Linked DNA regions of Streptosporangium becharense. The protein of the gene in region 1 binds, or shares a complex with, the protein of each later gene. Links are inferred from orthologs where the notes say so. Each region holds a gene or a part of one and is shown on either strand. Other genes may lie near its edges. The genes, in order: rpsG and tig.

Region 1 (3,008 bases):
CGCGACCGAACTGGCCGGAACCACCCGTCTGCTTCTTGTGGGTGTACTCGACCTTCTCCACCTTGCGGCGGATGGTCTCGCGGTACGCCACCTGCGGACGGCCGACGTTGGCCTCGACCTTGAACTCGCGGCGCATCCGGTCGACGAGGATCTCCAGGTGGAGTTCGCCCATGCCCCAGATGACCGTCTGACCGGTCTCCTCGTCACGACGGACCTGGAAGGACGGGTCCTCCTCGGCCAGGCGCTGGATCGCGGTGCTCAGCTTCTCCTGGTCGCCCTTGGTCTTGGGCTCGATCGCGACGTTGATGACCGGGGCCGGGAACGTCATCGACTCCAGGACCACCGGGGAGCCCGGGTCGCAGAGGGTGTCACCGGTGGTGGTGTCCTTCAGACCCATGACGGCCACGATCTGACCGGCGTGCGCGGACGGGCGCTCCTCGCGCTTGTTCGCGTGCATCTGGTAGATCTTGCCGATCCGCTCCTTGCGGCCCTTGACCGAGTTGGTCACGGTGCTGCCGGACTCCAGGGTGCCCGAGTAGATGCGGATGTAGGTGAGCTTGCCCAGGTGGGGGTCGCTCATGATCTTGAAGGCAAGCGCGGCGAACGGCTCCTCCGGGTCCGCGTGACGCTCGACGACCTCTTCCTCGTTGTTGACCGCGTGGCCCTTGAAGGCCGGGATGTCGGTCGGCGCGGGGAGGTAGGCGACGATCGCGTCGAGCAGGGGCTGGACGCCCTTGTTCTTGAACGCGGTGCCGGTGAGAACGGGGTTGATCGAGCTGGCCAGCGTGGCGCGGCGAATGGCCGCGACCAGCTGCTCCTCGGTGGGCTCGACGCCCTCCAGGAAGAGCTCCATCAGCTCGTCGTCGTTCTCGGAGACGGTCTCGACGAGCTTGTCACGCCACTCGCGGGCGGCCTCGGCGTACTCGGCCGGGATGTCGACGATCTCGTACATCTCGCCCTTGGCGGCCTCGGCGCTCCACAGGAGGCCCTTCATCTTGACCAGGTCGATGACGCCCTTGAAGCCGGCCTCGACGCCCCAGGGAAGCTGGATGACGGCGGGCGTGGCGTTCAGGCGGCTGACCATCATGTCGACGCAGCGGTGGAACTCCGCGCCGACACGGTCCATCTTGTTGACAAAGCAGATGCGGGGCACGCCGTAGCGGTCGGCCTGGCGCCAGACCGTCTCCGACTGCGGCTCGACACCGGCGACGCCGTCGAACACCGCGACGGCACCGTCGAGGACGCGGAGCGAGCGCTCCACCTCGATCGTGAAGTCCACGTGGCCCGGCGTGTCGATGATGTTGATCGTGTGGCCGAGCCATTCGCAGGTGGTCGCGGCGGAGGTGATGGTGATACCACGCTCCTGCTCCTGCTCCATCCAGTCCATCGTGGCTGCGCCCTCGTGGACCTCACCGATCTTGTAGTTGATACCGGTGTAGAACAGGATGCGCTCGGTCGTCGTGGTCTTGCCCGCGTCGATGTGGGCCATGATCCCGATGTTGCGGACCTTGGCCAGGTCAAGAGCGGTCGTGGTGGCCACTTCTCTCGCGTCCTCTGTCGTCTCGTCGAACCCGCTGTTACCAGCGGTAGTGGGCGAAGGCCTTGTTGGACTCGGCCATCTTGTGGGTGTCCTCGCGCTTCTTGACGCTTGCGCCGAGGCCGTTGCTGGCGTCGAGCAGCTCGTTCATGAGGCGCTCGGTCATGGTCTTCTCGCGGCGGGCGCGGGCGTACTGCACCAGCCAGCGCAGGGCCAGGGTGGTGCTGCGCGCGGCGCGCACCTCGACCGGGACCTGGTAGGTCGCGCCACCGACACGGCGGCTGCGGACCTCAAGGGTGGGCTTGACGTTGTCCAGCGCGCGCTTCAGCGTGACGACCGGGTCGTTGCCGGTCTTCTCACGGGCACCCTCCAGGGCGCCGTACACGATCGACTGGGCGATGGAACGCTTGCCGTCGAGGAGCACCTTGTTGATCAGCGCGGTGACCAGGGGCGAGTTGTGAACCGGGTCAGCCATGAGCTGACGACGGCCAGGAGAACCCTTGCGAGGCATTCTTACTTCTCCTTCTTCGCGCCGTAACGGCTGCGGGCCTGCTTGCGGTTGCGAACACCCTGGGTGTCGAGAGAACCGCGAACGATCTTGTAGCGCACACCCGGCAGGTCCTTAACACGACCGCCGCGGACGAGCACGATGGAGTGCTCCTGGAGGTTGTGGCCGACACCGGGGATGTAGGCCGTGACCTCGATGCCGCTGCTCAGCTTGACACGCGCGACCTTACGGAGAGCGGAGTTCGGCTTCTTCGGGGTCGTGGTGTAAACGCGCATGCAGGTGCCGCGCCGCTGGGGGCTGGCCTTGAGCGCCGGGGTCTTGGTCTTGGTGACCTTGTCCTGGCGGCCCTTACGGACCAGCTGCTGGATAGTGGGCACTACATCTCCGTTTCGCGCCTTGGCCGGTGTTACGTAGTCAGAGGGACGAGCAGGCTCGGCCACGCGGCCCAGCTTCCTCTACCCATTGTGCATTTCGCAGGTTCTGCCGGTGTCATGACCTGCTGGTTTTCCTCGCACTTCGACCCCCGCGCTCGGGCGTGTCGCGCTCGCATCGTGCCATGCACAACCACGACCGAGCCTGGTGGAGGATCCACGCTGCACCCCCACCCGGGAGCGCACACGTGAGAGCCCATGAGACCACGGGCACGAAGAGTAAGGCTACCCAGCTCGACACGGCCCGTCAAAACGACTGCCGGAGCGTGTTCCTCCTCAGAGGTCGCGGGTCGCTCAAGCTGCCGAAATCGTAGCAGCCGGGCCGCCGGGAGCGAACGACATCGACCGATGCCCGCTGTCTTCCCGGACCTTTTCGCGACCCCGGTGACCTTGCCGGGGGATGAACAGCTCCTGTCTTCGCTGGAACACCAAAGGTGTCAAACCAAGCAAAACTCTACCTTACCCCCTGAGGAGCCCTCCGTCCAGGCGCAGGACGGCCGCGGACGCCGGCGCGGAGCGAACGTGAGGCGGA
Region 2 (3,286 bases), 2.7 Mb from region 1 along the record:
ACGTAACGGCCGTTGATGTCTCCCGGCCGGATCAACTCACTCACCTTGTGCCCCTTCAGGAGACGGCGCCCGCGGAGGGCACCTGCCGAGCGCTGCGCACGACGTGGTCGATGAAGCCGTATTCCTTGGCCTCCTCGGCCGTGAACCAGCGGTCGCGGTCGGAGTCGATCTCGATCTGGTCGAGCGGCTGCCCCGTGTGGAACGCGATGCGGTCGGCGAGGGTCTTCTTGACGTAGAGCATCTGCTCCGCCTGGATGGCGATGTCTGCGGCGGTGCCGCCGATACCGCCCGAAGGCTGGTGCATCATGATGCGGGCGTGGGGCAGGGCGTAGCGCTTGCCCCGCTCACCGGCGCACAGCAGGAACTGCCCCATGGAGGCGGCCAGCCCCATGGCGACCGTGCACACATCGTTCGGCACGTATTCCATCATGTCGTAAATCGCCATGCCGGCGGTCACGGAACCACCGGGCGAGTTGATGTACAGCCAGATGTCCCGCTCTGAGTCGTCCGCGGCCAACAGGAGGAGCTCAGCGCAGATTCGGTTGGCGATCTCGTCGTTGACCTGGGAGCCCAGCACGATGATGCGCTCACGCAGCAGCCGCTGGTAGAGCTGGTCTTCGAGTCTGAACGAGCCGTTCGGCTGGCTCATCGACTCGGGCCCGGAGCCGGTCGGCTGGTAGAAGGTCGGCGGGCTGGTCACAGCGTCACCTTCCGATGCGTCGTAATCGATTGGCTTTGCTTGTGACCTTAACGCGCGCCGCCCACCGGACATGCCCCCTCACCGTGCTGTTCGCTGACGGCGCATGCTCCCGGACGCTCCCGAGCGGATCCGTGACCGGTGGACGGCCGGTGAACGGCGGCGCCGAGGCCCCGCGTTCCGCAGGCCGCGGCACAGGGCCGTGGGACGGATCGGAGCGGTCCGGAGACCACGACGGACCCGGCGGGGCGGCCGGGCCGCACAGGCGCAGGCTCGCCCGGGGGCGTCACGCCGGCAGGAGCGGACCGGAGCTCCGGGAACGCGGACGCCCTCGCCGTGTGAGACACGGCGAGGGCAGGACGCGTGCCGGAATCCGGCTGTCGCGACGCGGCGCGGACTACTTCTCGGCGTCGTCGGCGGCGGGGGCCTCGGTCTCGTCGGCCGGCTCCTCGACGACCTCCTCGCCGTTGATCTCCGTGTAGATCGCCTTGAGGTCGATCTCGTTGCCGGCCTCGTCGACCACCTTGGCGGCGTCGCCGATGACGCTCTTGGCCTTGTCGCGGACGATCTCGACCATGGCCAGCGTGAGCTGGTCGTTGTCGGCGAGGTGCTGCGCGAGGACGTTCGGGGCGACGTTCATCTGCATGGCGCGGCGCACCACGAAGTTGGTCAGCTCCTGCTCGCTGACACCGAGCTCCTCGCTCTTGACGATCTTGTCAAGGACGAAGCCCGTCTTGAGGGCCTTGGCGGCGCTCTCGTCGAACTCCGCGAGGCGCTCCTCCTCGGTGGTCTGGTAGAGGCGGAAGAACGCCTCCTTGCTCAGACCACTGTCGGCGATCTGGTGCTCGAGGTTGTGCTTGCGGTTGTCGACCTCGGCCTTGAGCGCGCTCTCCGGGAGCGGGATGTCGATCTTGTCGAGCAGGGCGTCGAGAGCCTTCTCCCGGGCCTGGACGACCTGGTCGATCAGCTTGTTGCGACGGGCCTGCTCGCGGATGCTCTCCTTGAGCTCGTCGAGGGTGTCGAACTCGCTGGCGAGCTGGGCGAACTCGTCGTCGAGCTCGGGGAGGACCTTCTCCTTGACGCTCTTGACGGTGATGGTGACCACGGCCTCCTCGCCGGCGTTCTTGCCGCCGACCAGGTTGGTGGTGAACTCCTTGGTCTCACCGGCGGACAGGCCGACGAGCGTGTCGTCGAGGCCCTGGAGCACCGAGCCGGCGCCGACCTCGTAGGAGACGTCGTTGGCCTGCTGCTCCTCGATGTTGACACCGTCGATGGCGGCGGCCAGGTCCATGACGACGAAGTCGCCGTTGGCGGCGGGACGCTCGACGCCGGTCAGCGTGGCGAACCGCTGGCGCAGGGCGTCCAGCTGGGCGTTGATGTCCTCGTCGGTGACCTCGGCGGCCGGGACGGTGACCTCGAGGCCCTGGTAGTCGGGCACCTCGAACTCGGGACGGATGTCCACCTCGGCGGTGAACTCCACCTGCTCGCCGTCCTCGATCTTGGTGACCTCGATCTCGGGCTGGCTGACCGGGAAGATCTCGGTCTCGTCGACGGCCTGGCCGTACAGCTTGGGCACCGCGTCGTTGAGGGTCTCCTCAAGCACCACCGCGCGGCCGAAGCGCTGCTCGATGATGCGGGCAGGGACCTTACCGGGGCGGAAACCGGGGACGCGCACCTGCTGCGCGACCTTCTTGTATGCCGCCTGCAGGCTCTCGCCGAGCTCCTCGAACGGCACCTCGACGGTGAGCCTTACCCGGGTCGGGCTGAGCTCCTCGACAGCGGTCTTCACGGGGTCGTCTCCTTGATCAAGCTTCGAGTGATCGCGGGCGCGTCAAGTCGTAACGGCTACCGCGGCAAGCTCGCGCGCCGCGCCCACATAAGCGGCACCGGGCACAGCCATCCAGACATGCGAGCTTAGGGCATGCTCCACTGCGGCGGGTGTTCAGCGCCGCTGGCCAGTCTAGGGCAGAGCGGCACCATGGAGCGACCAAAGGCCGCTCAGCCCTCCTTGATGATCCTTCTGAGGATGTCGACGGTCTCACCGGGGGTGGTGCTGACGGCGCACAGCCGTTCCATGACCTCGCTGTAGCGGTCGACGTCCTCACGCTTGTCGAGGTAGAGGGCACTGGCGAGCTGCTCGACGTAGACCACGTCCGGCAGTTCGCTGTCGTTGAAGCGCAGCACGCTGAAGGCGCCGCCCTCGGCGCTGTGCCCGCCGAAGCTGAAGGGCATGATCTGGATGGTGATGTTGGGTTGCCGCATGAGGTCGAGCAGATGCTCCAGCTGAGCGCGCATCACCTCGGCGCCGCCGATGGGACGCCGCAGCGCCGCCTCGTCGATGACGGCCCAGAAGAAGGGACCGTCCGGGCGGCCGAGCACCTGCTGCCGTTCCATCCGCAGGTCGACGCGGCGGGAGATCTCCTCCGGGGCGATGCCCGCGCTTCCGGCGGTGATGACCGCCCTGGCGTACTCCCTCGTCTGCAGCAGGCCGGGCACGAACTGCACCTCGTAGGTGCGGATCCGGGAGGCCGCCTCCTCCAGGCCGACGTAGGTCTGGAACCACGAGGGCAGCAGGTCGCTGAAGCGGTG

Evidence for each region.
Region 2: the proteins of rpsG (region 1) and tig are in contact, whole or in part, in a crystal structure (PDB 3GTY), measured with the Thermotoga maritima proteins. The link is inferred for Streptosporangium becharense from one-to-one orthologs. Residues at the interface, in WP_004081843.1 of Thermotoga maritima: Lys34, Lys52, Lys55, Glu59, Arg62, Gln63, Glu66, Asn67, Lys69, Val71, Arg95, Ala109, Lys110, Lys111, Gly112, Arg113, Pro114, Glu117, Glu121, Ile124, Ala125, Tyr127, Asn128, Asn129, Thr130, Gly131, Lys135, Asp139, Arg142, Met143; in WP_004081061.1 of Thermotoga maritima: Glu122, Val124, Val129, Leu130, Tyr133, Glu188, Gly259, Ile262, Tyr263, Glu266, Ser270, Glu273, Gln274, Glu277, Arg308, Gln311, Ile312, Ser315, Tyr316, Glu325, Arg329, Arg336, Leu363, Phe366, Trp367, Arg373, Leu377, Arg381, Leu384, Glu387.

What each region holds. Positions count from the first base shown.
Region 1 is NZ_JACHMP010000001.1:3,096,797-3,099,804, forward strand. What follows is about bases 314-3,008. They hold rpsG (30S ribosomal protein S7), read right to left. Parts: upstream 2,049-3,008; coding sequence 1,578-2,048; downstream 314-1,577. Other genes in these bases: fusA (elongation factor G), read right to left, coding at 314-1,489; rpsL (30S ribosomal protein S12), read right to left, coding at 2,051-2,422. In the rest of the region: more of fusA, read right to left, coding at 1-313.
Region 2 is NZ_JACHMP010000001.1:5,751,592-5,754,877, reverse strand. Bases 291-3,263 are described here. They hold tig (trigger factor), read right to left. Parts: upstream 2,487-3,263; coding sequence 1,095-2,486; downstream 291-1,094. Other genes in these bases: F4562_RS25305 (Sco1979 family transcriptional regulator), read right to left, coding at 2,696-3,263; F4562_RS25315 (ClpP family protease), read right to left, coding at 291-700. In the rest of the region: F4562_RS25320 (ATP-dependent Clp protease proteolytic subunit), read right to left, coding at 1-44; more of F4562_RS25315, read right to left, coding at 56-290; more of F4562_RS25305, read right to left, coding at 3,264-3,286. UniProt on the Bacillus subtilis protein: Involved in protein export. Acts as a chaperone by maintaining the newly synthesized protein in an open conformation. Functions as a peptidyl-prolyl cis-trans isomerase.